Regions from separate parts of the Pseudoalteromonas sp. SR43-5 genome, predicted to be linked through region 1. Evidence: predicted binding sites of a transcription regulator. Region 1 holds the regulator's gene; each other region holds the start of a gene.
What was found. The regulator LexA, encoded in region 1, represses DNA repair genes until DNA is damaged. The targets are predictions, from matches to a motif close to TACTGTATNNNNATACAGTA.
Positions count from the first base shown of each region.

Region 1 (10,621 bases):
AAAACTCACCATTATTAGTAATTGCAGTAGGCAACCAATCAAACTTTAAAGCGCCATATGCCAAAACCAATGGGATTGCGCAGCAGCCCACAAACAACAAAAGGGGATTATTTTTCATTATGTGTCCTTTTTTTACTCGCAAAAATAGCCACAACAGCACATGCAACAGCAATTAAAAACCATTGCACAGCGTAGGCATTATGCTTTTGAGGGCTCATAACAACGGCCTCATAATGAGGTGTTGCAATCTCATCACCAGTACCTTGTCTGTAAGCCATAAAATTAATTAATGATTGCTGGCTTTGGGTGCTCAGCATATTCAAGTCGATAGATTGGATTCTTGTAGGTAAGTCGTTATTTGTAGTTTTATCTTCAAGCGTAAAGCTACTTAAGTTATTTTCTTTTATTTGCGCTTTAAGAATAAAAACACCTGTAGGCAGAGCAACCTTTGGCAGTGTATCTCTAGATATAGGCGCTTTTACCCATCCTAAATTAACTAAAATCACTTTTTCTTCGCTATCTGGCTTTAGTAAAGCAAGTAGGTCGTACCCTACTTGTCCGTTATAAACTTGATTATCTAAAAGCCAATATTGGTTTTGTACAAACCGCCCTTTTAACTCAACCAATACACCTGTTTTGTTCCAGCTATCAGGCAAGTTAAGTAATTGAGACCAGCTCATCACACCACGAGTCTGTTGCTTAGCAATGGCGGTTAGTTGTTGCTGCTTTTGCTCACCTCGCTCCAACTGCCAAAACCCCAATCGCACACACACAAGTACAACAACCACAACCATACAAAGTGTGATTAGTGAGCTAAGCTTTTGTTTGTGCCATAAAACTAACTGCATAAAGGGTCAACTCAGTGATTATTAAAATTATTATCGTACTGTTGTTAATATTTATACTTTTTAACTTATTTAGAGCATTGTTTATTATGGTGTCAGGGAAAACAGGGGGACGACCTATGTCTCACTTTTTAGGTCGTCGCGTATTGTTTTCGTTCGTTGTTTTAATTGTTGTTATTGCAGCGCTTAAACTTGGTTTTATTAAAGCGAATAATTCGCCAATAAACGCTACAGCACATATACAAATACAAACAAACACAGCCACACCACATCAACAAAGTGCCAATACCAAGCAGCTGCTTGAAAAGCAAAGTGCTTATCTTTAGTAAAGTGCCCTTTTAATATCCGTAAAAATATTACAAATAAAAGTACGGTTCCTAGCGTTACATGCATGCCATGAAAACCAGTCAATAAAAAGAACGTATTACCGTAAATACCCGCATCTAGCGTTAGATTAAGGTCATTATATGCATGCATGTACTCCTCAACTTGCAGCCCTAAAAAGCAAACACCCAGTAAAATAGTAGCGCCTAAAAAAACCTTAAGTGGAGTACGTTTATTGTTTTCCATCGCTACGTGGGCAAAATGTAAAGTAACTGAGGAAGTAAGCAGTATTAAGGTATTTATAAGTGGTAAGCCTTGCCAGCCCATAGCTTGAGTAGTTTCGCCAGCAGGTGTTGAAACTAGCGGCCAAACGGCTTCAAAAGTAGGCCATAAAACCTCGTTAGTCATTGCATTATTGCCTGCACCTCCAAGCCAAGGTACCGACAATACCCGTGCATAAAAAAGCGCACCAAAAAAGGCCATAAAAAACATAACTTCAGAAAAAATAAACCAGCTCATACCTTGTCTAAAAGAGCGATCCATTTGTGCTGAGTACAAACCTTGGTCCGATTCACTAATTACATTTTTAAACCAGCTAAACAACATATACACAAGTACAGCAATACCGGCATAAAGCAGATAAACCCCGCTACCACCTTCTTTACCTACACTCATAACTGTTAAGCCTGCCCCTACTGCAATAAAAAACAATGCAACAGCACCTACAATAGGCCACGGACTTTGCTCAGGTACGTAATAATGCTCATATTCTTGATTCATTTTATTTACTCCTAGTTTCACACTAGTTTAAAAAGCTAGTTATTACTTGCCACCAGCTGTTCACTAATATCAAATACGGTATAAGATAAAGTTAATTCTTCAATGTCGCTTGGCAATGCGGTATCAACATAAAAAAGTAATTTAAATTCAAGCTCTTCCCCTGCTTTTAGAGGTTGCTGATCAAAGCAAAAACAGGCTATTTTATGTAAATACTTTGCCGCTTTACCTGGTGAGACTGATGGTACAGCCTGCATTACTTTATCTAGATTGCTGTTATTTTTAGCACTAAACATTACTTCACGCATTGCACCGGGTTTTACCACTACACTGTATTCTTTTGATTTAACTTCAAACGGTGCACCACTTTGTGCGTGACTAGTAAAGCTAACGCCAACTTCTCGGTTTTGTACTATTTGTGTACTTTGCTCTGCTTGCTCAAGCGAAGGCTTTCCATTAAGCCCTGTTACATCACAAAACACGTCATACAAAGGTACTAAAGCAAAGGCAAAGGCAAACATGCCTATGCAAATAAGTACCAAACGTTTGAGTAGCGGTGCGTGTGTCATTACTTAATAACCGGCGGCGTAGAAAAAGTATGATATGGCGCTGGAGAGTCAACTTCCCACTCAAGGCCTTCTGCCCCTTCCCATACTTTTGCAGGCACTTTATCACCGCCACGCGCGCATTTAATTACCACAGCTACAAACAACAATTGCGATAAACCAAAGGCAAACCCACCAATACTTATGATTGCGTTAAAGTCGGCAAATTGAAGAGCGTAATCGGGAATTCGACGCGGCATACCAGCAAGCCCTACAAAATGCATAGGAAAAAACAGTACGTTCACGCTCACCAGCGATAGCCAAAAATGCCATTTAGCCAATGTGATATTAAACATATTGCCCGTCCACTTGGGCAGCCAGTAATAAGCCCCCGCCATTATCGAAAATACAGCCCCTGTTACTAATACATAATGAAAGTGCGCCACTACAAAATAAGTATCGTGATATTGAAAATCAGCAGGTGTAATTGCCAGCATCAATCCCGAAAAACCACCCAAGGTAAACAGCACAATAAACGCAATACTAAAAAGCATTGGCACTTCAAAAGTTATTGAGCCTTTCCACATTGTGGCAACCCAATTAAATACTTTTACTCCTGTAGGTACCGATATAAGCATGGTCGCGTACATAAAAAACAACTCGCCAGCGACCGGCATCCCAGTGGTAAACATATGATGAGCCCATACAATAAAGCTCAATAGTGCTATGGAGGATGTGGCGTATACCATTGAGGCATAGCCAAAAAGTTTTTTACGAGAAAAGGTAGGTACTATTGTAGATATAATGCCAAAGGCAGGAAGAATCATAATGTATACTTCGGGGTGACCAAAAAACCAAAAAATGTGTTGGAACATCACCGGGTCGCCACCGCCTGCGGCATCAAAAAAGCTGGTCGCAAAATACTTATCGGTAAGTACCATAGTGACAGCCCCTGCAAGCACTGGCATTACGGCTATTAATAAAAAGGCAGTAATTAACCACGTCCATACAAATAAGGGCAACTTCATCCATGTCATGCCTGGGGCACGTAAGTTCACTATGGTTACAATCACATTGATTGCGCCCATTATTGAGCTAATTCCCATAATATGTACGGCAAATACAAACAATGCAGTATTATCATTACTGTATGTTGTGGACAGTGGTGCATAAAAAGTCCAACCAAATGCAGGCCCCCCACCAGGCATAAATAACGATGCCAATAGGATTAAAAACGCAAACGGTAAAATCCAAAAGCTCCAGTTATTCATTCTTGGCAATGCCATATCTGGCGCGCCAATCATGAGTGGTATCATCCAGTTAGCAAGGCCTGTAAAGGCGGGCATAACCGCACCAAACACCATAATTAAACCATGCACTGTGGTCATTTGATTAAAAAAGTGAGGGTCGACCAACTGTAAACCTGGTTGAAATAATTCAGCTCTGATCACCATGGCCATTGCGCCACCAATTAAGAACATGGTCAGCGAAAAAATTAAATATAAACTACCTATATCTTTATGATTAGTTGTGTAAAGCCAGCGTTTAAAACCTTTAGCTGGGTGATGAGCATGATGAGCTTCATTGGCGTTAGGTTGTTCTACTATGCTACTCATTAGTTCGCCTCCACTTTGGCATCAAGTGCTGTCTGTATTTGACTCGGTTGAATAACATCACCCGTATCATTACCCCACGCATTACGTTTATAAGTAATAACCGCAGCTAATTGCTTTATAGATAACTGCTTGGCAAAAGCTTGCATTGCCGTACCGGGTCGTCCATGGATAACTACATCAATGTGATCTTTTATATCGCCAAGCACTATCGGGCTGCCTTTAAGTGCAGGAAATACGCCCGGTAACCCCATGCCAGTAGGTTGATGACATGCAGCACAATTAGCCATATATACTTGTTCGCCTAAAGTCATTAATTCTTCTTTTGGGAGGGTTTTATCAAGTAATGCGGCATCTGCTAATGCTGCTTTTTGTTTAGCCTGCTTTGCATCTGCAAGCCATGTTTTAAAATCAGCCTCAGATTTAGCGACCACCACAACGGGCATAAAGCCATGGTCTTTACCACACAACTCAGCACATTGGCCTCGGTAAGTACCTTCTTCGTTTATGTTCGTCCATGTTTCGTTTATAAAGCCGGGGTTAGCATCTTTTTTAACTGCAAAATCAGGTACCCACCAAGAGTGAATAACATCGTCAGAAGTCATTAAAAATCGTACTTTTTGATTTATTGGCAGTACAAGAGGCTTATCAACCTCAAGTAAGTAGTTAGGATTTTTATCTGCAAGATTCGCGATTTCATCTTGCGGGGTAGATAAAATAGAGTAGAACTCTACATCTTCACCCATATATTCATAATGCCATTTCCATTGCGAACCCGTAATTTTAATAGTGAGATCAGCTTTGCTGGCATCTTCCATTGCAATTAGGGTTTTAGTGGCTGGTACTGCCATAGCAATTAAAATAACAAACGGAATTGCAGTCCAAAGTATTTCTACTTTAGTGCTTTCGTGAAATTGGGCAGGTACAGCCCCTTTAGATTTACGGTGATGAATAAGTGCCCAAAACATAATTGCGAACACTATCACCCCAATCACACAACATATTATAAATATGGTCATGTGCAGCTGATATACATTATTGCTTATATCGGTTACGCCTTTGCGCATATTGTATTGGCTGTTAGCCAAAACTGGGTGCGAAAAAACACATAATATAAGCCACAAGGTAGAGGTCAGTTTACCCATGTGACGGCTCCTTTGATGCTATTGCGAATGCAAAGCGAAGAGGCATACGGCTTAAACGCCAATTCGTTATTTTTATTTTTTTAGCCAATCTTATTTAATATTGATTGGTTTTGCTGCGCCAACAACGAGTTTGTGTATATTGTGTGTTCTCAAAACTAAAAAGCTGTGAGTTATTATTAGCTCAGCACATTAACAATTAGCTAAAAAACGAACAACAAGCAAGTTTTAGTATAAAAAACAATCAGGTGATATTGAATAATTAATAAAAAATCGGTAATCAACTGGGCAACAGGAAGTTCAAAATATGAGCAAAACAAAGGGGTTTAACGCATTCGGAGGGGGAAAATATAAGTGCAAAAAAGTTTACAGCTTAAATAGTCAGTGGGCTGTTTACGCCCTTTTTTTAGTACAAATTTTAAAACAAAAATGCGTACTAATTAGTACGCATTTATAAAACTGCTTGTTTAAAAGCTATTTTTAATAGTCACATCCAATCAGCGTTTCTTATAACGCCAACGGCTAAGCCTTCAATATTAAAAGACTCATTCTCAAGATCTACTTCAATAGAGTCAAAATCGTCGTTTTCAGCATGAAGTAATACTTTACGACCCGCTTTCTCAAGACGTTTTACAGTTACGTCTTCGTCTAGGCGAGCAACAACAACTTGTCCATTTTCAGCGGTTTGAGTACGATGTACAGCAAGTAAATCACCATCCATAATACCAATATCTTTCATGCTCATACCGTTAACGCGTAGTAAAAAATCTGCAGCCGGTTTAAACATTAATGGATCGATTTTGCAGTGACTTTCAACGTGCTCTTGCGCCAAAATAGGTGAACCAGCAGCAACACGCCCTATAAGCGGTAAACCTAATTGTTCTGGCTCTTCTTCTTCAATTAATTGAATACCACGGCTTGCACCTGGTTTCATTTTAATTGCGCCTTTTTTAGCAAGTGCTTTTAAATGTTCTTCAGCAGCATTGGCACTTTTAAAACCTAATGTTTGCGCTATTTCAGCACGTGTAGGAGGCATACCAGTGTCTTTAATAAAAACTTTAATTAGTTCGAGTATTTGAGCTTGGCGGTTCGTTAATGGTCGCATACAACTGGTTTTCCATACAGTACATTTAACTGTGAGTATATACAGTTAAATAAAAATCGCAAATTTAAATTAAGCCTTAAAATAGCTAAAGTAATTTCACTTGTGTACATTTTAGGGATATAACTAAAGCTAAGTTTATAAATGATTAAAAATGCAAAGGAGACATTATGAGTATTTGGTACCAGCCCATCACCTTAGAGCTGTGCAAGCAGTTAGAACAAGGCATTAATGGCCAAGGAACATTAATGAAAACTATGGGGATAGAAGTCACAGAAATTGGCGATGATTATTTGGTTGCCACAATGCCGGCAATTCCTGAGCATCATAACCCAATGGGGATGGTTCACGGCGGTGCTAACGTTGTACTTGCCGAAACAGTTGCCAGCTATGCCGCTAACTTTGTTGTCGATTTTACTAAATTTTACTGTGTAGGACAGGAGATTAGCGCAAGTCATTTAAAAGCATCTCGCAACGGCACTTTAACAGCAACGGCAAGAGCGTTTCATATTGGCAAACGTAGTTCAGTGTGGGAAATAAAAATTACAAATAGCCGCAATGAGCTGTGCTGCGTATCAAAAATGACCGCAGCAGTCGTAGAGCGAAGATAGTTACTTTTCGATTGGGTAAATGGTAATTTCCATACCCGCACCAATCGCAGATATACGCAATAATGTATCTGCATCTAAGGCTTGATTAAAGCACTTAGGAGAAGTCCCTGATTCAAAACCAATATCAAACGTTCTACGTGAACAGCTTAACCATTGCTTTAGCGCGTTACGCGAACACGATTCAATAAGCTCACATATATGGTTTATGGCTTTATCAGGTGTGCTCACCTCACCTGTAGCTTCAATACGCGCTAGTTGACGGTATTCGTCTTTGTCATAATGTAAAATCGTCGCGACTTTTTTCAAGTCCGCCACTAGCAAACTAATATCTTGCTTTGATTCAAGCTCAAGATCTACATTTAAAAATTGAATTTCCGACATCGTTTCGTATTTATCCTCTAATAATTTCATTGCAAACTTTAACGCAGTTTTACCGTTATACCAAATCAACTATGCCCTAATAACCACTTTATATGGATATTTCGCAGCTTTTAAGTATTTTTTAGCATTTAAAGCTAGCTGGATATCAAACATCCAGCTCAATTAAACAGATAAGTCATGTTAGGAATTTAAGTGTAATCTTTTTTATTTTTAAATGATTACAGTAAGCTATAGTTTAAACTGCGACAAAATGTCGCAGTAACTTATCCCATTAATGTAATAAACTAGCCTCTAAAAATAATAAGACTAAAACATGAATAAAAAAATATTTAAACATGCTCGCAAGTTCCATAAATGGTTAGGATATTTATTAGCACTACAAATTTTAGCATGGTTACTAGGTGGTTTAATTATGAGTGCAATCCCTCTTGATAAAGTTCATGGGGAGCATCTTGCAACACGTACTCTTAATAACCCATTTACGCAGGCTGATTATGTTGCCTCCCTTGACGATATTGCCTCTCAGGTGGTTAATCCAACACAAATAATTTTTGAGAACTTCTTAACTACACCACTTATTACTGTCTTTAGTAATAACGAGCAGCAAAGCTTCAATGGAATAACAGGCCGACCATTTGAACCGCCAACTAAAATACAAATTACCGCAAATGCTAAAGCACACTTACTTATTGACGCTCAAGTAACAAGCGCTGTACTACTAAAGCAAGGTACGCGGGAAGTCGGATATAAAACCAATGTTTGGCAGGTCCAATTTGACGACACATTTAACACAACACTGTACTTGTCAGAAAATAACGGCAAAGTTGTTACCGTTCGCAGCACGCTATGGCGAATTTTCGACTTTTTTTGGATGTTACATATTATGGATTACGATGAGCGAGAGAATTTTAATAATCCACTGCTTATTAGCTTTTCAGCAACCAGTGTACTTTTTTGTTTAAGTGGAATATTACTACTTATACAAAATATACGACTAAAACGATTTATCCGAATTAAAAATAAGAATAAATCAAAGTAGTCATATTGGTTTTTGAGAGCTAGCGCCCACTTATCAAAGAGTAAATAAGCCTAGGGCTTATTTTATTCCAAGTGCTTAAATCGACTCAAATGTCGCTTTAACATTTCGTTTTCGAAAATCAACTCATCACGCTCATCCAGCAATTGTAAAACTAAAGCTATTGCCGACCAATCTAACGAAAAGTCATGTTGGATACGGGCCGCTTTTTTAACTAAGGTCACTGCAGATACCGTAAATTGCCACTGCGTAACATGATCCCCCTCAATTGGAACCGCAATATTATGCTCAACTAGCTCATATAAAATTGCTTCGCTAATATCACTGCTCAAACATAGCTCTTTGCTAGTAAGTAAATCGTCTTTTTGTGTCACGATAATTTGCATTATGGCTTGCTCCAGTTATTACGGGGATCAAAGTGAGCTTTTTTGGCTAATTCTTCCCACAGTTTTTTACTGGCATCATCAACAGATGTTGGATTAACAATTTTAAGCACAGCAAATAAATCACCTTTAGCTTTTTTACTCATTAATCCCTTACCTTTAATACGCAAGCGTTGACCAGACTGACTATTAGAAGGAATAGTTAATTGGATGTTTCCTGTCAACGTAGGTAAATTTAGCTTTGTACCAAGAGCCGCTTCCCATGGTGCAAGAGGGACAACTATATTTAGGTTATGACCCTCAACATCAAATAATGGGTGAAGCACTAAACTAATTTGTAAATACAAGTCGCCATTTTGCCCATTAGCTGACCCTAATCCGCCTTGCCCTTTTAGTCGAATTCGCTCGCCATTTACTGAGCCTGCAGGAATTTTCACTTTAAGTGATTTTTTAATTTCAGTGACACGGCCACTGCTGTCTCGCTGCGGTAACATAAACTCAACAGGCTTAACGGTATCAACTAAAGTCTCTTCAAGAAAAATTGGGAACTCTATTTCCACATCTTGTCCTTTTTGCGCGCGAGCGGCGTTACTTCTGCTCTGCCCGGAACGATCGAATCCACCAGCTCCGCCAAACATTGAATTAATAAAGTCAGAAAACTCTTGGTCGGTTTGAGGATCGCTTTGCTGATAATTACTTTGCGAAGAGGCATTGTTACCACCATAATGGCCTTGCTGTTGACGAGCACGATTTTGTTGGTGACGACGTAACTCGTCGTATTTTACCCGTTCTTCTTTGTTATGGATGACTTCGTAAGCTTCTGCTATTTCTTTAAACTTATCTTCTGCTTGAGGCTCTTTGCTTACATCTGGGTGATATTTTCTGGCTAACTTTTTATAAGCTACTTTAACCGCTTTATCATCTGCATCAGGCGATATTCCAAGCACTGCATAATAATCAACAAATTTCATTTGCAATCCAAATCCTCATATTGAGTAAGCTTTAAGCATACTCCTTAACGGGTAACCTTGTGTGGTTAAAATACGATAAATAGTGAGAAATAAATGAATAGTGAAAATAACTTTGAGTAAAAAATTAATCAGGCACTTTTTATTAATATAAGCGTAGGCCTTAAGTTAACTTTATCTTTTATCTTCAAGGCTTTAAACTGCCTATTCCTGTAGTTCACATTTGTGATGGATATGACTCGATTTATTCTGGCCTTATTGGCTTGTTGTGTGTGCGTTTCGGTATCAGCCGAACAATTTACCCGTTTTTCAACGGCTAAAAGACATTTAATTAAAACCCTACCTGACAACGCCAAAAGCATTTACTGCGGCTGTGATATTAAAAAAGAAGGCAAAAAACTCGTTCCTGACCCGTCTAACTGTGGTTACATTCCTCGAAATACCCTTACCCGCTCAGGTAAAGTAAATGTGCGAGCACTACGCATTGAGTGGGAGCACATTGTTCCGGCGTGGGAATTTGGTCACCAACTACAATGCTGGCAAGATGGCGGGCGTAAAAACTGCCGTAAAGTAAGTGCTAAATTTAGAAAAATGGAAGCTGATATAAATAACTTAGCGCCAGCTATTGGCGAAATTAATGCCGATCGCTCTAATTATCGTTTTGGTATGCTTAGCGAAAACGCCACACAATATGGTCGTTGCGAAGTAAAAGTAAACTTTAAGCAACGTGTAGTTGAACCGCCTGTTTATGCACGAAAACGTATAGCTGACACCTACGCTTACATGCAAAAAACATACGGTTTAAAAATCTCTGATAAACAGCAAAAGTTATTTAATGCATGGCAAAAGCAAGCATTCGCAGATACAAGTAGTGCGAGCAAGCTCTAAGCTTTA
Region 1 is NZ_JACJEA010000019.1:78,195-88,815, forward strand. Features, by position in the region: gene H5090_RS12735 (hypothetical protein) at 1-118, opposite strand, end outside; gene H5090_RS12740 (SURF1 family protein) at 108-848, opposite strand; gene H5090_RS21030 (DUF2909 domain-containing protein) at 863-1,171, shown strand; gene H5090_RS12750 (cytochrome c oxidase subunit 3) at 1,074-1,949, opposite strand; gene H5090_RS12755 (cytochrome c oxidase assembly protein) at 1,985-2,515, opposite strand; gene ctaD (cytochrome c oxidase subunit I) at 2,515-4,107, opposite strand; gene coxB (cytochrome c oxidase subunit II) at 4,107-5,249, opposite strand; gene lexA (transcriptional repressor LexA) at 5,734-6,351, opposite strand; gene H5090_RS12775 (PaaI family thioesterase) at 6,519-6,959, shown strand; gene H5090_RS12780 (hypothetical protein) at 6,960-7,340, opposite strand; gene H5090_RS12785 (hypothetical protein) at 7,654-8,379, shown strand; gene H5090_RS12790 (chaperone modulator CbpM) at 8,442-8,762, opposite strand; gene H5090_RS12795 (DnaJ C-terminal domain-containing protein) at 8,762-9,730, opposite strand; gene H5090_RS12800 (endonuclease) at 9,962-10,615, shown strand.

Region 2 (10,621 bases), on a different contig from region 1:
GAATATAGGAATATAGGAATATAGGAATATAGGAATATAGGAATAGTAGAAAAGTGGTGGAGGGAGCTGGATTCGAACCAGCGAAGGCTGAGCCGTCAGATTTACAGTCTGATCCCTTTGGCCGCTCGGGAACCCCTCCACACTAATTTTATTGCATTTGGCCCCACTTAACTTAGCGGTAAGAAAAGTGGTGGAGGGAGCTGGATTCGAACCAGCGAAGGCTGAGCCGTCAGATTTACAGTCTGATCCCTTTGGCCGCTCGGGAACCCCTCCAATGCAACGGCGCTGATAATAGCAAATTGCGTATTTAAGTAAAGAAAAAAGCTAAAGAAAATTGAAATAAAGCCGATAAATATCTATCAGTTACCACAATCGACTAAAGACTATGCAAATAGATGATTTGTTAATCACAGAGAGTCAGTTAAACAGTAGGCTCAATAATAGTGTGCATGAAAATCGCCGTGGCGAATTTTCTCTATTATTAGCGATGCTGTCACATGACGCACTCGACTTTAGCCAATTTCATTTACCAAAAACTGAAATAGATAATTTAGTTATAGAAGAAGAGGCATTAAGAAAGCAATTTGGCGCAGGTCCAAAGCAACTTTTAGCCCCTGATGAATACAATATGTTGGTTGGACAGTTTAATGCATCATTAATATCTCAAGAAGGGGAGCGCTGCGGTATGACAAGTATTAAGCTAAGACAGTGCTTAAGCCCTGAACCACTTGCGATTAGAAATGATGATAAGCATATTCCACTTAATATAATAGATAACTGTGAGCTTGCTGTCAGAAGAAGAATTAAAAGCGAACAAACACAACTATCGAATCCCCCTATAAATGCAGCTGCTTTTTACGACAGCCTTAATAGTGATGCAATACATCAACCACTTCAGCTTATTGCGGTGTGATATATGATTGTAATAATCATCAGTTAATATATGCTTTATAACGGGTCTGCTTTATATATTTGCTAATAATTGATTTAATGAAAAAAAAGCATCCAAAAATTAAATGCAATTGCTATAATGGCGTCAAATGGTATGACATGAAATGCCATTATCATTAAACCAAGGTAATTAGGAACGTAATGAAGAAAACATTCACGCTAAATCACGAGAAAATCAAATACCCTCGTATGGTTGATGCTGCAAAGCACGAAGTGAAAAAATATTTGAAAAGAGAGCGTAATAAAACGCTACCTGAAGATGCTGACTATTGGGCATTTGACTGTAAGTTTGGTAACACAGCTGAAGATGCGCAAGTTGTGCACGTTGCTGAATTAAGTAACCAAATTGGCGAAATTGAAAAGCAAGGTTTGACCTCTTTCTATGTAGAGATTTTAGCTCGACCTGCTCAACGTCAGCAATTAGATTTAGATGATGACGAATAATACTTAACTAATAAAGTATTCAAAGTTATAAAATGAGCCCAAGTGGCTCATTTTTTGTTTTTATGCAATAAAGATTTACTAAAAAGCATTTTTATTAATAACCAATAAGTAGAATCCCTCTTAATTAACATTTGCATAACAAAATGTGATGCTATAGGCTGTTTTTAATTAAAAAAAACAAAACATTTTTACTATGCCAATAAATTACTCTGACCATCAATTAAAACTAAGTTTAAAGAATTCTAAAGTACTTATAGTTGACGATCAGTTATTAAGCTTAATCGTATTAAAAAAAATATTATCTGAGCATTTTAATGTGACAACAGCTGGAAGTGGTGAAGAAGCAATTGAAATTTGTAATGTAAATGTACCCGATATAGTCCTACTAGATATTAGTATGGGTGGAATGAGTGGTATTGATACATGTTTAAAATTAAAAAATAATACTGAAACACAGGATATCCCAGTTATTTTTGTTACATCCTTTGAAAACGAAGAAGAAGAGTGTTGGGAAGCCGGAGCTGTTGATTTTATTAAAAAGCCGATTGTAAAAGAAACACTATTTAGAAGGGTTCGTGCCCATATAACGTTAAAATTACAACACGACTTACTCAATCAAAAAGTATTTTTAGATGATTTAACTAAAGTATTCAATCGCCGTTATTTTGATGCACATTTTTCTAAAATGGAACGAAGCGCCTTACGAGAAAAAGTTGACTATGCATTATTACTCATCGATATAGATTATTTTAAGCAATACAATGATATCTATGGTCATGTGCAGGGGGATACGGTGTTAAACCTAGTAGCACAAACTATTACTAATAGTTTGCAAAGGCCAACCGATTTTGTTGCGCGTTATGGCGGCGAAGAGTTTGTAGTTGTTCTACCGCATACAAGCACTGAAGGTGCAATTTGTGTTGCTGATAAAATTAAACAGAATGTGGCCGATTTAGGAATATTACACAAATATTCAGAATATGATTTTGTGACTATTAGTATTGGCGGTGCAACCCTACAACCATACGTAAATAACAAAAACACGTTGCAGATCGCAGATGAAAAAATGTATGAGTCTAAAATGCAAGGGCGTAACAAAGTGTGTTTTTAAGTTTAGTTAGCTAATAAATCACTCTGCCACTTAAAAACACCTTTTAGGTGATAAATATTAAATAAGATTATTTATTACATGCTATGACATTTTTTGTACTTTTTATTGCTACCGCATGGGCAGTTATCATTTCTGCCTACTTTAATATCTTCAACAGGATATATAGTGCCATCTAAATAACGCCATTGAGTGTTTTCTTTAATAAACTGCGATTTTTCATGAAGCTCACAAAATAAGTTTTGATAAAAATATTGGGCTTTAAATTCTACAGTTCCAGTATCGCCATCATGGCTTGAGTCAATTAAATCAAGATTTATAAATCGACAGCTGTTAGCAAAATCATTGATTTCTTTAACCGGATTCTCAGCTTGTTTTTCTTTTGCGTAGGTTTGATAAACATATTTTGCATTTTTAATAACATAAGCGCTGAATCGTGAGCGCATAAGTTGTTCAGGAGTGTCAGCTTGCTTTACAGATAAGTGAAGCGGCTCGCAGCAATCGGCATAATTGTGCCCACTGCTGCAAAAACATAATGTGGTATTGAGTGAAGTCATAATAATAATACAGAATCTAAAACATTAGTTTAACAAGCTTATTGAGCGAGTGGTATCTCTGTTGTTTGAGCGTTTTTAGTAAAACAGTATAGTTTTGTATTCGTTTCACTTAAATCGAACGATAGATTTGTAAGTAGTTGGTTATTAACTATATCGGTCCAGGTAATTACCGCTGCAAAGTTTCCATTATGTAACGCAGAATTTAATACATACTCTAAATTTACTAGGTGCTTCTGTCTAATAACAAGTAATTTGCTTGTATCAATAGAGCATGAGTCAAGTAAAGCTTTGCTAGGTACATGATCTGGCGCAATTAGTAACGTCCATGCATTAGAGCTATTGTATTGGTGTAATACTTTTAAAAGCTCAAAGGTCGCTGAAATTTCATCTTCAATTTGGATCAAATTTACGCAATCGCTTTGCTCGTCTTGTTGGTAACTTTTAACTGTTCTTACGGTAATAGGCTGTAACATAATTTCACTCACTGGGTTTTTATACAGTATTTATATACAGTAGTTTATACAGTGCTTTCGTGCAAGCATTTTATGCTATTTATTTGTACAGTTATTCAGCCTTTGATCATTGTTTTTTATTTTTAAATCTATAATTCTTTATTAATCAACTTGTTATAGGTTTGTTTTTGAGAAGGTATTTCAAAAATAAATTTTTGAGTAATGTTTTAATTTGTGGGTTTTATACTGAGTAGGAGTATCTTTGTAACTATAAACAGTATTTTTCAACACTGTATACAGTACTTATAACTTAGTTGGTTTATGTGTCTTCACTCGTGCGAGGGATCATATGAGAAAACTGGAGTTGGTGAATTTGTTCGTACAAACTTGCTGCATAACATTGAGCATCTTTAAATCGCTTAGTTTCGATATGTTTGCGTATATCTGTAACCGCTGCAGTGGCAGGTGCGTATCCTTGGCTACTCGCTAAGCTCAACCAAGCTACAGCATGAAATACACTTTGTGGCACGCCTTCACCTTTTACAAAAAATAAACCTAAATAAAACTGTGCTCTATGGTTTCCTGCCATTGCAGCAAGGCGCATCCATTTTGCAGCCAATGGAGCTTGATTATTTTTTAAATAATATAGGGCTTTATTAATAGTACTTTGCTCATCTTTTTTATTATCAATGGGCGCGGGGCTGCTTTCTGGTTGAGTAACAAAACCTAAAATGTTGTCTAGCTGTTGCTCTAAGTCTTGCTCACAAGGTGTTGTTTTAAGCATATTGGTTCATTTATTATTTTAACTACTTTAACAGTTTAGTATATAGCAAGGTAAAATGTCCTGTAAAAGATAATTTTTATGTTAAAATCTCGTCACTTTTTACTATCACAAGTTTATTATGTTTGAAGCCTTATTTAAACTCAGCGAAAATAACTCAACAGTTAAACGCGAATGCGTTGCTGGCCTAACTACCTTTATTACTATGGTATACATTGTATTTGTAAACCCGGCTATGCTTGCTGAGGCAGGGATGGACCAAGGGGCTGCATTTGTAGCTACCTGTATAGCAGCTGCGATAGGCTGTTTTATAATGGGTTTGTGGGCTAATTATCCATTAGCATTAGCGCCTGGCATGGGACTAAATGCCTTTTTTACGTATGGCGTCGTATTAGGAATGGGTTATACCTGGCAAGCCGCATTAGGGGCTGTTTTTATGTCGGGTTGTATATTTTTATTTTTAAGTTTATTTAAAGTCAGAGAGTGGATTATTAATGCCATACCTCTGGTGCTCAAGCGAGCTATCGCAACAGGTATAGGTGCTTTTTTAGCCTTAATTGCCCTTAAAAATGCAGGCATTATTGTATCAAGCCCCGCAACATTAGTGCAGTTGGGTGACATTACATCTCCTGGACCGCTATTAGCTATATTAAGCTTCTTTGTAATAGCTGCACTTTTATACCGCGATTTTAAAAGTGGCGTACTTATTAGTATTTTATTAGTGACCGGTATTGCTCTAAGTTTTGGGCTTGTTGAATATCACGGTGTTATAGCTATGCCACCATCAATAATGCCTACCTTTATGCAGCTAGATTTTGCAGCCGCTTTTGATATATCAATGATGAGTGTTATTTTTGCTTTCTTGTTTGTCGATCTTTTTGATACTTCGGGTACGTTAGTTGCGGTCACTCAAAAAGCAGGTTTAGCTGATGAAAAAGGTAACATGCCTCGTTTAGGGCGCGCGCTAAGTGCTGACAGCTCAGCAACAATTGCAGGTGCGATGCTAGGCACGTCTACGACTACATCGTATATAGAATCGGTTGCTGGTGTATCTGTTGGCGGACGTACTGGCTTAACGGCTGTTGTTGTTGGCATTTGCTTTTTACTGATGATGTTTTTTGCACCGCTCGCACAAATGGTACCGGCATATGCAACGGCGGGCGCTATTTTGTACGTCGCAGTATTGATGCTACAAAATTTGAAGTTTGTAGATTGGGATGATATGACCGATGCAATTCCCGTAACGGTTGTGCTGCTAATGACACCATTAACGTTCTCGATTGCGCACGGTATTGCGCTTGGCTTTATATCTTACACCGCGGTTAAAGTATTGTGTGGTAAAAAAGATCAAGTCAGTATTAGTGTTTGGATATTAACAGCCTTGTTTGTTTTCAAGTTTGCATTTTTGTCTTAATGGCTAACGAAAAATAAAAAAAGCCTGCACAAATTTAATTTGTGCAGGCTTTTTAATGCTTTTATAAAAACACTACCATTTCTTTTTCGGAGCAAACAATATATCTAAGTCGTCTTGCTCAGCTTCTGTTTTCTTTTTAAGTGCGCTTGCGTTAGAAGCTCTTAGTTCAACACTTATGGCTTCTAAGTAACTTTCAACTTCTTGGCGTTTTGCTGTTACATATTCGTCAGAATAGTTAACTGCACTGAGAGTTGCTTGCGCTTTTTCAAAGTACTGCCTTGCAGAGCCAACCATACTGGCTGAACGGGCAGACAAACCACGCTTTATTTGGCTTTCAATATTAATACGTAGTTGTAGTTTTTCAAGACGTTTATCTTCTAAAACAAAAACTTGGCTATCAATACGACCTTTATTATGTTCAGAGCGTAAAATTGAGCGTAATTTTTTAATACCTTGAATTAGGCCAACAAGCTGCTTGTCATTACTCGGTAGCGTTAGGGCTTCACTGCTGTTGTCTAGAACTGCATTGGTGAGGTGCGTTTTAGCCTCACCTAAGCGGCTTTTGAGTGCTTTGGATGTTGGCGAACTAGTAACCATCGTGTTTAATGCTTCGTAAATACGGCGTTGCAATACACGGATTATATTTTCAGAAAGAGGTATATTGGCACTATTCATTAGTGCTTCTTCTGTTTCTTCTATTATAGCTTTTTGTTTTGTTAGTTCTTTGCGGCGTTCCGCTTCTTGTTTTTCTTTGTGTTGTTGTACAGCACTTACCCATAGTGCAATCACAATCAATGCAACTATAAGCACTATTATAATAGAAACGATCATGGTGTAATTCTCGGATATATAACCTAATTATTTAATCTTACATTAAATATACGTTAACAGGGTAGCTTTGCGCCGATTAACTTAAAAAATACACCAAAAAATTGATAGGTTGAGCTCTTTATAAACCGTAGTCATCCTAAGGGCTTATAAACTAAAGCTGAATAAACATCGCTACCTGAAGCATATTTATTATGCTAGCCTTGAGCTCTAATCAGATAATTGCACACCTAAAGACCTAAAGTGATATTTTACGCAAATAACACTTGGTTTTAAGCGGTATTGCCTTTATAAATAATATGAATAATAACGTTAAAATTTGCAGCCATGAAATTACAACAACTCAGATACATCGTAGAAGTACAAAATCATAAATTAAATGTTTCAGCGACTGCTGAGAGTTTATTTACCTCGCAGCCAGGAATTTCTAAACAAGTACGCATGTTAGAAGATGAGTTGGGTGTACAAATTTTTGGTCGCAGTGGTAAACATTTAACGCATGTAACCGGTGCTGGCGAAGATATAATTAATATTTCTCGTGAAATACTCTCCAAAGTAGAAGGTATTAAAGCCGTTGCTAATGAGCATACGCTACCTGATCAAGGTAAGTTAAATATTGCCACAACACATACCCAAGCCCGTTATGCTTTGCCTAACGTTATTCAAGGGTTTATGAAAAAATATCCTGCGGTATCGCTTCATATGCACCAAGGTACTCCACAGCAAATATCAGATGCTGCAGCACGCGGTGATGCCGACTTTGCTATTGCAACAGAAGCACTGCATTTGTATTCAGATTTAGTTATGCTGCCTTGCTACCATTGGAACCGCAGTATTGTTGTTGCTAAAGACCATCCTCTCGCTAAAAAGGCAAATAGTTTAACTGTTGCTGACATTGCCCAATATCCACTCATTACATATGTATTTGGTTTTACGGGCCGCTCAGAGTTAGATAAAGCGTTTAGCGCACACGGGCTTGAACCACACATTGTATTTACAGCAACCGATGCTGACGTTATAAAAACATATGTACGTTTAGGGCTAGGAGTAGGAGTTGTTGCGTCAATGGCGATAGATCAAGTGAGTGACACTGATTTAGTGTGTATTGATGCAAGCCACTTATTTGAAGCTAGCACGACCAAAATTGGTTTTAGAAAGGGCAGCTTTTTACGTACTTACATGTATGATTTTATTGAACGTTTTGCACCGCACTTAACTAAAGAGCGCGTAGAGCGAGCAAGCTTGTTACGTAACCAAGATGACGTAGATAAGTTATTTGCAGATATAGAGTTACCCGTTAAATAAGGTGATTGCATTGAACGAACAATAAAAAAGCTGCCTATTTTAAAATAGACAGCTTTTTCTCTCTATAGCGAGCTGATTAACATTCGATAATATTAACTGCTAATCCACCGCGAGCGGTTTCTTTGTATTTGGTTTTCATATCGTTGCCGGTTTCAAGCATGGTTTTAATCACTTTATCAAGTGATACCTTTTGCTCTCCACTGCCACGAATAGCTAAACGTGAGGCATTAATTGCTTTAATCGCGCCCATTGCATTGCGTTCAATACACGGCACTTGTACTAAGCCACCAACAGGGTCGCACGTGAGGCCTAGATTATGTTCCATACCAATTTCTGCTGCGTTTTCTACTTGCACAACATTGCCACCAACAATTTCTGTTAATGCGCCTGCAGCCATAGAGCACGCAACGCCAACTTCACCTTGGCAACCTACTTCAGCACCCGATATAGAGGCATTCTTTTTATATAAAATACCAATAGCAGCAGCCGTTAATAAATAACGTGTGGCTATATCGCGGTCTACTTCTTTCACAAATGTGTGATAGTACATAAGTACAGCCGGTAAAATACCCGCAGCACCATTAGTTGGTGCGGTAACTACACGGCCACCTGCCGCATTTTCTTCGTTTACGGCAAGGGCAAATAAATCAACCCAGTCCATTGCACGAAGTGGGTCGTTACTGACCTCTATATTTAGTTTTAAGTATAAGCTAGGCGCTCGGCGCTTTACTTTTAAGCCGCCAGGTAGGATACCTTCTGTACGCATACCACGGTCAATACAGGCCATCATTACTTTCCAAATATGAAACAGCGTGTCTTTTATTTCATCTTCAGTGCGCAGTGTTTTTTCGTTCTTCATCATTAAGCTTGAAACACTAAGCCCTGACTCTTTACACATCTCTAGTAGCTCTTTTGCGCTACTGAAAGGGAAAGGAGCTGGGTTTTCTTCTCTAATATCAAGGGCTGCTTGTTTTTCGTTTTCAAACTCTTCATCAGTAACAATAAAGCCACCGCCAATAGAGTAATATACTTTGCTGTAAACTTTTTCGCCGTTGTTTGAGGCGATAATTTCCATTGCATTAGAGTGTTTAGGCAGCGTTTTTCGACGATGAAAAACAATAGCACCTTGTTTTGGAAACTTAGCTTTGTGTGTTTTGTTTAAATAAATAACCTGATCTTGTTCGATGGTGGCTAAAATGTCGTCGACTAAATCGGCATCTATAGTTTCAGGGTCATAACCGGCTAAACCAAGAATTACGGCTTTACCCGAGCCATGGCCAACACCTGTTTGACCCAAAGAGCCATAAAGCTCTACTTTAATATCGGTCACATTTGCTAATAATTGTTGTTCTTGTAGGTCATTAACAAATAAGCGTGATGCGCGCATTGGGCCAACGGTGTGTGATGACGAAGGGCCAATACCAATGCTAAACATATCAAATGCACTGATCATAATGTGTGTGTCTCTACTTTGTTTTATCAGCACGAAGCTGCTCTTTGAACGGTCGAGCATGATAACGTGGAATTGTGATTGTGTAACTACTAATAACGAAGATTTAAACTGGTAAGGCGAGTTGTTTTGTAAAGTTTTTTATAATGCTTGCTGTCGCACCCCAAAGTAAACCATGTGGCGTTTTAAAACCTTGCAAAATAACCGTTTTCCCAAATCGTTGAAAAGGTAAGGGTTGCCAATTAGCTTCGTTATTTAACTCAGTGACCGAGAGTAAAAAGCTCGCTTGTACTTCATTATAGTCATTTTCCCAGGTGGTGCCTTTATTAAGTAAACCCACATAGGGGCTAATACTAAAACCCGTTAATGTTGAATACTCAGGTAAATGACCTAATACATTAACGTTGTTTTGGGCAATATTTAGCTCTTCTTTTAGTTCGCGAAGGGCTGTGGTGCGAAGGGTAATGTCGCTTACTTCAAACTTACCCCCTGGCAAACAAATCTCCCCAGGGTGATGGTGTAAATAAGTAGGGCGTTTACACAGTAAGATATGTGCATGATTATCTATATCAATAATTGGCAGCATAACAGCGCTAGCACGTTTTTTACGCGTGTCTTTTAACTGGTTTGGCGCAGCTGTAGGGCTTAACAGAAACCGCGCCATAATGTGTTCACTATTCAAAGCGACCTACTGTTTTAATAAAGGGAGGATTTTATTTACTTTATCGTAAGTTTCTTGATATTCCAATTCGACTTTAGAATCAGCTACTATTCCGCCGCCTGCCCAGCAGTAAATTTGCGCTTTGTGGCACACCAAGGTACGAATAGTGATACTCGTATCCATATTTCCACATGCACTTAAATAACCAATTGAACCACAATAAATGCTGCGGCGATGTGGTTCTAGTTCTTCAATTATTTCCATCGCTCTAATTTTGGGCGCACCGGTGATTGAGCCACCCGGAAAAGCCGCTTTTAACTGATCGACCGCTGTTTTGCCTTCATCAAGTTCTGAGGTTACCGTGCTTACTAAATGATGCACTGCCGGAAAGCTTTCAATAGCAAAAAGGGAAGGGACGTGGACGCTGCCAGGTTTTGCCACTTTGCCTAAGTCGTTACGCAGTAAATCAACAATCATTACGTTTTCAGCGCGATCTTTAGCTGATGCTGCGAGTATTTGGGCTTGGCGTTGATCCTCCAGCGCATCCGCTTTTCGCGGCAGAGTGCCTTTAATAGGTTTGGTTTCTACAACGTTATTATTTACAGATATAAAGCGCTCAGGGGAAATTGATAAAATTGCCCCTTGAGGGTGATTTATAAAGCTCGAAAAT
Region 2 is NZ_JACJEA010000040.1:25,970-36,590, reverse strand. Features, by position in the region: tRNA gene H5090_RS18520 (tRNA-Tyr) at 55-139, opposite strand; tRNA gene H5090_RS18515 (tRNA-Tyr) at 189-273, opposite strand; gene H5090_RS18510 (VC2046/SO_2500 family protein) at 386-913, shown strand; gene H5090_RS18505 (DUF6172 family protein) at 1,093-1,395, shown strand; gene H5090_RS18500 (diguanylate cyclase) at 1,589-2,506, shown strand; gene H5090_RS18495 (YchJ family protein) at 2,581-3,060, opposite strand; gene H5090_RS18490 (SulA-like leucine-rich domain-containing protein) at 3,099-3,533, opposite strand; gene H5090_RS18485 (tetratricopeptide repeat protein) at 3,832-4,296, opposite strand; gene H5090_RS18480 (NCS2 family permease) at 4,415-5,707, shown strand; gene H5090_RS18475 (hypothetical protein) at 5,780-6,538, opposite strand; gene cysB (HTH-type transcriptional regulator CysB) at 6,863-7,840, shown strand; gene H5090_RS18465 (L-serine ammonia-lyase) at 7,917-9,293, opposite strand; gene H5090_RS18460 (CoA pyrophosphatase) at 9,397-9,972, opposite strand; gene pabB (aminodeoxychorismate synthase component I) at 9,979-10,621, opposite strand, start outside.
Region 2: H5090_RS18490 (SulA-like leucine-rich domain-containing protein) is a predicted target of LexA. The motif match lies at 3,556-3,575, and genes of this name have one in related genera.

Region 3 (10,621 bases), on a different contig from region 1:
CATACATAATCCATACAACAGCAAGCCACCAGCAACAGACCACAACAAATCGGTATAGAGTTTATATAGAACTAGCCGCCTCTATTACTTATGAGGTGTGGGCGGCAATGGAAAGCTATTTAAGCTATGTGTTCATGGCAGATGATTGCGCCAAACGCCCGCAGCAAATAATGTATTTACCTGTCCGCTTAAAAGGTGATAGTTACCAATTTAAAATTGCAGAAGGTAGGGCGCTTGATGTTGAAAGCTCTCAGCTTTACAAAGACGCACAAGCTTTAGAAGCAGAGCAAAACCAGGAATTAGAAAAGGCTACTAGCCTACCTGTTAAGCCAAGTTATCAAACTCAGTTAATAGGTAAGCAGGTATCTATTATCGATGCTGTTAACAGCGCTTACTCATGGCATGAGTTACTTATTCAATACGGTTACAAAGCACAAGGTAAGGCGTATTTACCGCCAGAGTCCACCAGCAAACAGGCAGGTGTTTACATACTAACAAGTAATACAGATGGAAAAGAGCGGTACTATTCGCACCATGAAAATGACCCCTGCGCTAATGGCTTATGTATAGATAAGTTTGATTTTATGGTGATACGTTCCTATCAAGGCGATTATAAACGAGCATTAAAGCTGGTGGCTGAAACTTACTTTTCTGAGTTGCACAAACACAACCTAAAAGAGTACAAAATTCATAAGCAAAACCAACGCACTCATACGTTATTTATGGGGGCTAAATTATGAGTATAGCTATACCAGCCCCGCATAAAAGCTACGAAATAGAGTTACCTCAAAATACTGTATTAGATAAGCCACGTTTTACAGATTTAAAGGAGGACAGTAAAGGCAATGTAAGAGTATTAAACACTAATCAAAACCTTGCTGACTTAGCTAATTTTTGTAGCCTAGATGTTAGGCTTAACATGATGACTTTTAATAACGAGGTGTGCGATATGTTCGGCAATTTAATAGCCGACTCGTACGACAGCATTAACAGTAAACTTATATCAGCTGCAAATATTTATGGTTTACCTGAAAAGGCAATTAACACACATTTAGTTGCATTATGTGAGCAAACTAAATACCACCCAATAAAGCTATATCTTGATGGCGAAAAATGGGATGGCAAAGGGCGCGTTAGTGCCGTTATTAGCTGCTTAAACGCTAAACATGAAGACTTGGCCGACACAATATTAAAACACTGGCTGGTGGGCTGTGTGGCATCTCTTTATGAGAGTAATTTCAATAGTAAGCTTGTGCCCGTATTGCAGGGCAATCAGTCTTTTAGAAAAACGGCGTTTGTCTCTCGCTTTGCTGAGATTATCCCACATGCGTTTTTAGAAGGGGCAGCTTTAAATCCCGATGATAAAGACAGTGTGTTGTCGTGTATTCGCTCATTTATTGTTGAGCTAGGCGAGCTTGAACGTACCAGTAAAAACTCACAAGGAAGTTTGAAAGCGTTTATCACTAATAAGGTTGATAAGGTTCGCCCACCTTATGCAAGGCTCGATATTAAAAAACCAAGGCAAACACATTTTATTGCCACGGTTAACGGTAGCGAGTTTTTAAAGGATGAAACAGGCTCAAGCCGCTTTGCTGTAATTGAAATGGAGCGAGCCGCTAACATGGATAAGCTAAACGAGTTACTGGGCTGGCACTATGACGGTACAGGCTCATTAAAACAGGTTGATGAGTCACAACTTAAACAGTTTTGGCTTGAAGTAAAGCAGCTCTATTTAAGTGGTTATGGCTGGATGCTAAAAGACGAAGATTTGCAGCAAATAGCCAAGTTTAATGACAGCTACCAAGATAAGGGCTTTGCGTATAGTTACATATACGACAATTACATAGCACCAGCCAGCAAGATAGATTTTGCAAACGAAATTGATAGGCCACAGTGTATTAATGGTTGGTTTTCAGCTGGTGAGTTAATTTATGAAGATAAAAAACTTAACTCTTATACAAGCGGTGTTGTCGGTAAAGCGCTAAAGCAATTAAGCCGCGAAGGTTATCTACAAGCCAAAAAAGCAGGGGGGAATCAAACACGCTATAAATTAAGCATTTACTAGCCGCTTCTTTTATATCAACTGTTAGGTTAGTTGAGTAAAGTTAAGCTCTTAAAATTCACCTAACCCAGCTAAAGCCCTTTATTTATAAGGGCTTTACTTGTTTGTGTTAAGTAGTTAAGTAACTTTCTATAAATAAATTAAATAGCTGATTTAAAATAGTGTGGTCTGTAAAGGGAATAAGGACTACCGAGTATAGAAAAGGCTAATATAGTAAAGGTGGCCTTTTTACTTAACACTTAACTTAACAGCTTTTTATGATTTTAGAATCAATATATTAGGAGTAGTTAAGAGTGAATGTATGGCTTAACTAATTAAATAGTTGTAAATATTCACATGCTTGTATATTTTTATGGTTCATTAAATGAAAAGGGAATAACTATGAAATATGGAATTTTAATTTTATGTGCTTTATTACTGACGGCCTGTGCTACTGCAAATTACACAACAGGCAGCGACTTTAAAACAGATAAGGTTGATCAGATTGAAAAGGGAGTTACAACTAAAGAGCAAGTTGCAGATTGGTTTGGTGAACCGTATTCAAAAACTGTTATTAATGGCAACCAAGTAAAGTGGCTTTATTTTTACTCACAGGGCACATCTAAAGCCCAATCTTATGTGTTCACTATGAAAGTTCAAACCGAAGGCACTCAAAAAATGTTAGATATACTTTTTGATGACGGTATTGTTTCAAACTACACATTCACTAATGGCGCAGCGCCCCAGATGAGTATTAACTAATTTTAAAAGCGGCGTTTTTATACTTTATTAACGCCGCTATAAGCTAGCTAAAATAAATAATTAAATTTAATCCTCAACAATTACCGCAGTGCCAGAAGCAACGATAAATAACATACCGAATTTACCACCGCCCGATATTTCACTGTAATCTAGGTCTATGCCTACCACAGCGTTAGCACCTAGAGAAAATGCTTCTTTTTGTAGTTCAGCTAAAACGTTTTTACGAGCGTCTTTCAACGTATTTTGAATACTTTTATTTCTACCGCCAAAAATATCACTTATGCTCGCGAACAAGTCTTTAAATATGTTCATACCATACGCACATTCAGCAGTTATAACGTCCAGCCTTTTCAGCACATTTAAATTTGATGAGGTTTCAGTGGTTAGTATTACTTCATTTGGACTACGGATTATTTTATAATTTTTTGCAGTGAGACTCTCTTTTATTTTTACGATTTCGCTAACTGTTTTTTTGTCTTTCATTTTTTCATGGAAAGTAGACAACTTACGCTTTAAGTATATGTCTTTTGTGCTCTCTAATTTTTGAGCTGTTGCTTCTGACACATCAGTTAAGTGTTTCCCATAAAACAGAACGTCATATGATGAAGTACCTTTAACCGTTCGCAAGCCTGCAATACCATATTCTTTTGAATTAAAGTTGAGTAATGTGCTTGTCAGAGTGATTTCGTTATTGTGTACATCTGTCAGCTTATCCTCAATATTATTGGTTATTATTATACTTTCTTTAATACCGTGCTTTTTATAGATCCCAGATTGACTAAATAAAGTTGATAGATTACAAAGAAATTTATCCTTATAAAAGATTGATGCAACCCCTTTATACCCATCCTTTTTTAGTGAAAAGCTTAGGCTGTCAATATCATAAGTTATTTCTGTAAAATTATTCGTCAGGCCTTTGTCGTTTAATGTCCATTCTGTTTTTGTATTTGAAGAAGATGATTGTTGGTTGTCTGATAGAAACATAACCGTCCTTAGTAGTTGTAATTATTTTAGAATCACAAAAGAACGAGGCAAATTCAAGCTATTTAAATTTAATATTATAAAGCGATATTTAATGTACTTTTTAGTAGGTCATATCCGCATGATACTAAGCTAAGAAAGGGTATAATAAGAACTCATATTGGGGGATATATGAATACATCACATAAAATTAATAACGATAAGCTAATTTTTATAACGCTGGTGGAGTTGATAAACCAATCCAGTCGATACAAAAACCCTAGTTATCGTGTTTTAGTCAATTACCTGAATAATAGAGCCATTAAGACAAGCTGGGGTAATTCTTGGACTAGTAAAAGCTTATTCAGGTATCTACAAAGAAACGGCTTCTCTGGCGTATGGGGGCTAAGAAATAGCTTAGAACAACATAACAAATTAGCTAGATTTCTATAGGGTATTTTCAGACACCGTAAAAGGAAGATTCGCAACCAGTACGCGCGAACGATTAAAGAGATAAATTTTTTAATTCCCGACTATAAAAAAGAAAAGAGTGGCTACAGATTGGCTACACGGAGCAGTTTAGGTTTTAACGAGAGATTTATAAGTTGAGGTAAGATATTGATTTAATTGGTCGGTATGGAGAGATTCGAACTCTCGACCCCTGCCACCCCATGACAGTGCGCTACCAAGCTGCGCTACATACCGACGTTGTTTGCAATAGTACGTGTATTTTTTTAAAAATCAATAAGCGATTGTTTGTTTGGGTGTTTATTACGCAAGAGGCCTAAAAAGGCGCCCTTGCGGTGTATTAATTAGCTAGTCTTTATTTAGCCACTTTTTGATCGAGTCATACATCTCATCTCGTATTAATGGCTGAGCTTTTTTGTTAGGGTGTAAACTATCGTTTTGCATTAGATCAGATTGGCTGGCAATATCTAGCATAAAAAAGTTCATTAAATGCGCATTTGTCTCTTCGCTAACGCGCGAAAAAGTGTCAGTAAACATTTTACTGTAACGCGGGCCGTAATTAGGGGGAATGTAAATCTCCATTAAGGCGGTCATCGCATTAGCTGCTTGGCTTTTTTGAATAAGAGACGTTAAGTTAGTTTGCATTTTTTTAACTGGGAAACCACGTAAACCGTCATTAGCACCTAGCTCAATAAGTACATGAGTGGGTTCGTATTGCTCAAGCAATGCATCTAAACGGCGTAGGGCTCCACCAGATGTTTCGCCACTAATACTGGCGTTGATAAGTTCAATGTCGGCTTGTTCGTCATCGTATTTATCTTGTAACAATTTTACCCAGCCTTCTTCTTGTTGAAGTCCGTAGGCTGCGCTTAAACTGTCACCGAGTATTAAAATCGTGTTTTCGGCTGCTGCGCTCAGCGGTTTGATAACTAAAAATAAAATGAATACTAAACGAAGGATTGAATGAGTCATATGTCAGCGCTTTCTCAATTAAATATAATTCAGGTTAATGGTTTGTCTAAAATAGTTTCTACCTTTGAAGGTGAGCTGCCCATCCTCAGCGACATCAGCTTTAATGTCAAGCATGGCGAGTCTGTTGCTATTGTTGGCACATCGGGCTCAGGTAAATCTACGTTACTCAGTTTATTAGCAGGGCTGGATACCGCCAGCAGCGGTGAAATATTTTTAGATGGTGAACCATTACACAATTTAGATGAAGAAGAGCGTGCTGCACTGCGCGCCGCTAAAATTGGATTTGTGTTTCAATCGTTTATGTTAGTACAAAGCTTAACTGCACTAGAAAACGTTATGCTGCCAGCAGAGCTTGCTGGCGAAAGTGATGCGAAAGAGCAAGCAATTGCTTTGCTTGAAAAAGTAGGCTTGAGCCATCGAATTGATCATTACCCGTCGCAACTCTCTGGCGGTGAACAGCAACGTGTTGCTATTGCGCGAGCATTTATTGGTACACCTAAAATACTATTTGCTGATGAGCCTTCGGCTAATTTAGACAGCAAAAACGGTAAAATGATTGAATCCTTATTATTTGATTTAAATACTCAGCACGGTACTACGCTTATTTTGGTAACTCACGATGAAGGGCTTGCACAAAAATGTGAGCACATTATTCAAATAGAAGCGGGTTTACTGGTAAAAAGCCAAGTAGAGGACGTTGCTAATGTGGGTTAAGTTAGCGCTTAAGTTATTTTCGCGAGAATTTCGCCGTGGTGAGCTCACGGTTATAAGCGCAGCTATCGCTCTTGCTGTGTTAACCGTGCTTACATTGTCTATGGTTACTGAGCGAATAGGGCAAAGTATTGCGCAAAAAAGCAGTGCTTTTATTGCAGCAGACCGTGTACTTGCAAGCGACCATGTTCTGGACACCGCTTTTATTACTCAAGCACAGAGCCAAAATTTAAAAACGGCGCAAATGGTGTACTTCGACACTATGTTGTTTGCCGATGATGAAATGCAGTTTAGCTCAGTAAAAGCGGCATCTAATGCGTACCCGCTAAAAGGGCAGTTAAAAGTTAAAGATACCCTAACCGGTGAAACTAAAGTTGCTAATAGCGGACCAACGCCGGGTAATGTGTGGCTAAGTGAATCGGTATTTTACAGTTTAAATATTGATATAGGCGCACAAGTAGAGCTTGGCGCGGCACTATTTAATGTTTCAAAAGTTATTGTAGAAGAGCCAGACGCGCCATTTAATGTATTTTCGAGTAGCCGCCGTGTGCTTATTAATATTGACGATGTGGCAAAAACTGAAGTTGTGCAGCCGGGTAGTCGTGTTTATTACCGCCAACTTTATGCAGGTAGTGAGGCCGACATAAATAGCTTTTACGAGTGGCTTAAACCACAAATGAAAGAAAACCAACAATGGTATGGCGTTAAAGACCGCCAATCACCCATTTCAAACAGCTTAAACCGCGCAGAGAGCTTTTTATTACTAGCCGGCTTATTAGGTATTATTTTAGCCGCAGTGGCTATAGCTGTTTCAGCAAAACGTTATTGTGAACGCCAATACGACCCAGTAGCGATGATGAAAACGCTAGGCGGTAGCCGTTCAATGATCCGCAAAATATACATGCTCCATTTATTGCTTGTATGTGCAATGGCGGTAAGTATTGGGCTGTTAATTGGTTATGGCTTGCAAGAAATAGCAACAAGTTACTTATCAAAAAGTATGGGCACAGAGCTGCCTTTAGGTGGCTTTAAACCTTGGCTGGTGGCTATAAGCACTGGCGTAATTTGTGCCATTATGTTTTCTATTAAACCATTATTTGATTTATTTGATATTCCACCGCTTAGAGTTCTGCGCCGTAACTTAGGCGACAAGTTGGCAGTAAGTCGTGTGCATTTAGGTATGAGTGCGTTAGCCGTGTTTTTATTAATGTGGTTATTTAGTAACAACATAAAAATAACGCTTATTTTGTTTATATCAACACTTGCGCTAATTGGTGTGCTGTTTTTAGTATCTAAATTAATATTTGGTGGTGGTCGAAAGCTAGGATTAAAGCCAGGTAACAGTTGGTCGCTTGCAATTGCATCTATCCAAAAGCGTGCAAATGTGAACGCGGTACAGTTAATTAGTTTTTCGTTAGCGATTAAATTACTGCTGTTTTTAGTGGTACTTAAAAACGACATGATATCTGATTGGCAGTCGCAACTTCCAAGCGACGCGCCTAATGCGTTTTTAGTTAATATTACGCAAAATGAGCTTGAGCCAATTAATGAATATTTAGCACAAAAAGATATTCAAGTATCAGAGTTTTATCCAACTATTCGTGGGCGCGTAAATGCTGTGAACGGCGAGTTGGTAGCGCGCTCTGTATCGCTGCAAGACAACGAGAAAAAAGACGAAGAAGCACGTGCAGGTATTGGTCGTGAGCTAAATCTTACATGGCTTAAAGATGTGCCTGACCAAAATGAAGTAACACAAGGCACGTGGTTTGGTGAAAATGCGATGGCTGAGGCTTCAGTAGAGGAGTCGATGCTTGAGCGTTTAGATGTTGAGATAGGCGATACGCTTACATTTTTAATTGGTTCGCAGTCGTTCGACGCTAAAATCACCAGTGTGCGCAAAGTAAATTGGGCCACGCTTAAACCTAACTTTTTTATTATTTTAAGCCCTGATGTACTTGCAGATTTTCCCGCAACATATATTTCGTCGTTACGTATAAATCCAGATCAAAAACGTGACTTTAGCCAGTTATTACGTACTTACCCTACTATTACAGCCATTGATATTGATAACTTTGTTAAGCAAATACAAACTACTATTTCGCAAGTATCGCTCGCCATTGGCTTTGTACTTGCAATTGTTGTGCTGTGTGGCGCGCTTGTACTTATATCGCAAGTGCAAGCTAGTTTAGGTGAGCGTATGCAAGAAATTGTAATACTGCGAACGCTTGGCGCTAAAAGCCGATTAATTAAAAACGCGACCCTGTATGAGTTTTTATTACTCGGCGGTTTAGCTGGTTTAGTGGCTGCATTTTTTAGTGATATAGCGCTTTTAATTGTGCAGCAACAAATGTTTGATTTAGCAGGTAAGTTACACCCACATATATGGATTATAGGTCCGGTAGCTGGCGGCGTATTTGTGGCTGGTTTAGGCTATTTAATGATTGCCCGAACACTTAAACAAAATACCCAAGGATTAGTGCGTGCCCTAGGGTAAGCTTAAACTAACATGCTCCTGTAAATGCCCACCTAGTACGTGGGCATTTTTGTTTTTCTTTGTACTGGTAATTTATACAGTGCTCTGGCATTATTAGCGTAATTTAAAAATAATAACAATGGAGCGCTGTTTGGCCATCATTTTAGGGATCGATCCTGGTTCACGTTTGACCGGATATGGTGTTGTTGCCCATCAAGGTTCTAAATTTACATACTTAGGCAGTGGCTGTATTAAGTTAGCCGATCATCCTTTTCCGGTTAGGCTTAAAATGATCTATCAAGGCATTACACAGCTTATTGAGCAGTTTTCGCCAGAAACCTTTGCCATTGAAAAAGTATTTATGGCGCACAACCCCGATTCAGCTTTAAAACTAGGCCAAGCTAGAGGCGCTGCGATTGTTGGCGCTGCAATGGCCGACTTACCCGTATTTGAATACTCAGCTAGGCAAATTAAGCAAGCAGTAGTAGGCAACGGTGGCGCAGATAAAACACAAGTGCAACACATGGTAAAAAATATTTTAAAACTACCCGGTACGCCACAGGCCGATGCAGCTGATGCACTCGCTATTGCGATTTGCCACGCCCACTCAGAACAAAATTTAATTAAACTAGCGGGCAGCGCAAGCAAAACCGTTAGAGGACGTTTAAGGAAATAATTATGATAGGCCGCTTAAATGGTATTTTAGTCGAAAAACAGCCACCAGAAATATTACTCGAAGTAAGTGGTGTAGGTTACGAAGTACAAATGCCGATGACCTGTTTTTACGATTTACCAAAAATTGGTGAAAATGCGATTGTTTACACTCACTTTGTAGTGCGTGAAGATGCTCAACTATTATTTGGTTTTAATAATAAAGTTGAACGTGCCTTGTTTAGAGAGCTATTAAAAGCAAATGGCGTAGGGCCAAAACTTGGCTTAGCTATTTTATCGGGCATGTCGGCAAAACAATTTGTAAGTTGTGTAAATAACGAAGACTCAACATCGCTTGTTAAATTACCCGGTGTAGGTAAAAAAACAGCCGAGCGTTTAGTACTCGAAATGAAAGACAGACTAAAAGATTGGGGCAATGATTTATTTACGCCATTTAGCGACAGCGCAGTAATAGAGCCAATGAGCGATGCGACAATTGCTAATAATGCAGCGGATGATGCCGTATCGGCACTGCTTGCATTAGGTTATAAATTGCCACAAGCTCAAAAAGCAGTAAAATCGATAAGTAAACCCGATATGTCTACTGAGGTTCTTATTAGAGAATCTTTAAAATCTATGTTGTGAGTAACCCATGATTGAAGCGGATCGCTTAATTGATGCGACTGAAAAAACAAATGAAGACTCTATAGATCGTGCAATAAGACCAAAACTTTTAGCCGACTACAGAGGCCAGCCTCATGTTAAGCAGCAAATGGAAATTTTTATTGAAGCTGCGCGAACTCGTGGTGAAGCGCTCGATCATTTATTAATATTTGGCCCACCTGGGCTTGGTAAAACCACGCTTGCAAATATTGTAGCCAATGAATTACACGTAAGTATTAAAACAACATCAGGCCCTGTACTTGAAAAAGCAGGCGATTTAGCTGCTCTACTTACTAATTTAGAAGAGGGCGACGTACTGTTTATCGATGAAATACACAGGCTAAGCCCGCAAGTTGAAGAGATACTGTATCCCGCAATGGAAGACTACCAGCTTGATATAATGATTGGTGAAGGCCCAGCTGCGCGTTCTATTAAATTAGACTTACCTGCATTTACACTCATTGGTGCAACCACACGAGCAGGCTCGCTTACATCGCCACTGCGTGACCGTTTTGGAATTGTGCAGCGATTAGAGTTTTATTCTGTAGAAGATTTGTCGCACATAGTAGGGCGCTCTGCACATTATCTTGGTTTAGAAATGTGTGACGATGGCGCTACCGAAATTGCCCAGCGCTCACGCGGCACACCACGTATTGCAAACCGCTTATTACGCCGTGTACGCGATTACACTCAAGTAAAATCTGACGGTACAGTAAACGCCGATGTAGCTAAGCAAGCCCTTGATATGATTGACGTAGATAAAAGTGGTTTTGATTATATGGATCGCAAATATTTACTCGCCATAATCGAAAAATTTATGGGCGGCCCTGTCGGGCTCGACAATGTAGCGGCTGCTATTGGCGAAGAGCGCGAAACAATAGAAGATGTAATAGAGCCATTTTTAATCCAGCAAGGATTTA
Region 3 is NZ_JACJEA010000031.1:2,631-13,251, reverse strand. Features, by position in the region: gene H5090_RS16405 (hypothetical protein) at 1-740, shown strand, start outside; gene H5090_RS16400 (VapE domain-containing protein) at 737-2,065, shown strand; gene bamE (outer membrane protein assembly factor BamE) at 2,444-2,803, shown strand; gene H5090_RS20930 (YbjQ family protein) at 2,870-3,787, opposite strand; tRNA gene H5090_RS16385 (tRNA-Pro) at 4,392-4,468, opposite strand; gene H5090_RS16380 (arylesterase) at 4,580-5,203, opposite strand; gene H5090_RS16375 (ABC transporter ATP-binding protein) at 5,204-5,917, shown strand; gene H5090_RS16370 (ABC transporter permease) at 5,907-8,408, shown strand; gene ruvC (crossover junction endodeoxyribonuclease RuvC) at 8,539-9,063, shown strand; gene ruvA (Holliday junction branch migration protein RuvA) at 9,066-9,683, shown strand; gene ruvB (Holliday junction branch migration DNA helicase RuvB) at 9,691-10,621, shown strand, end outside.
Region 3: ruvC (crossover junction endodeoxyribonuclease RuvC) is a predicted target of LexA. The motif match lies at 8,471-8,490, and genes of this name have one in related genera.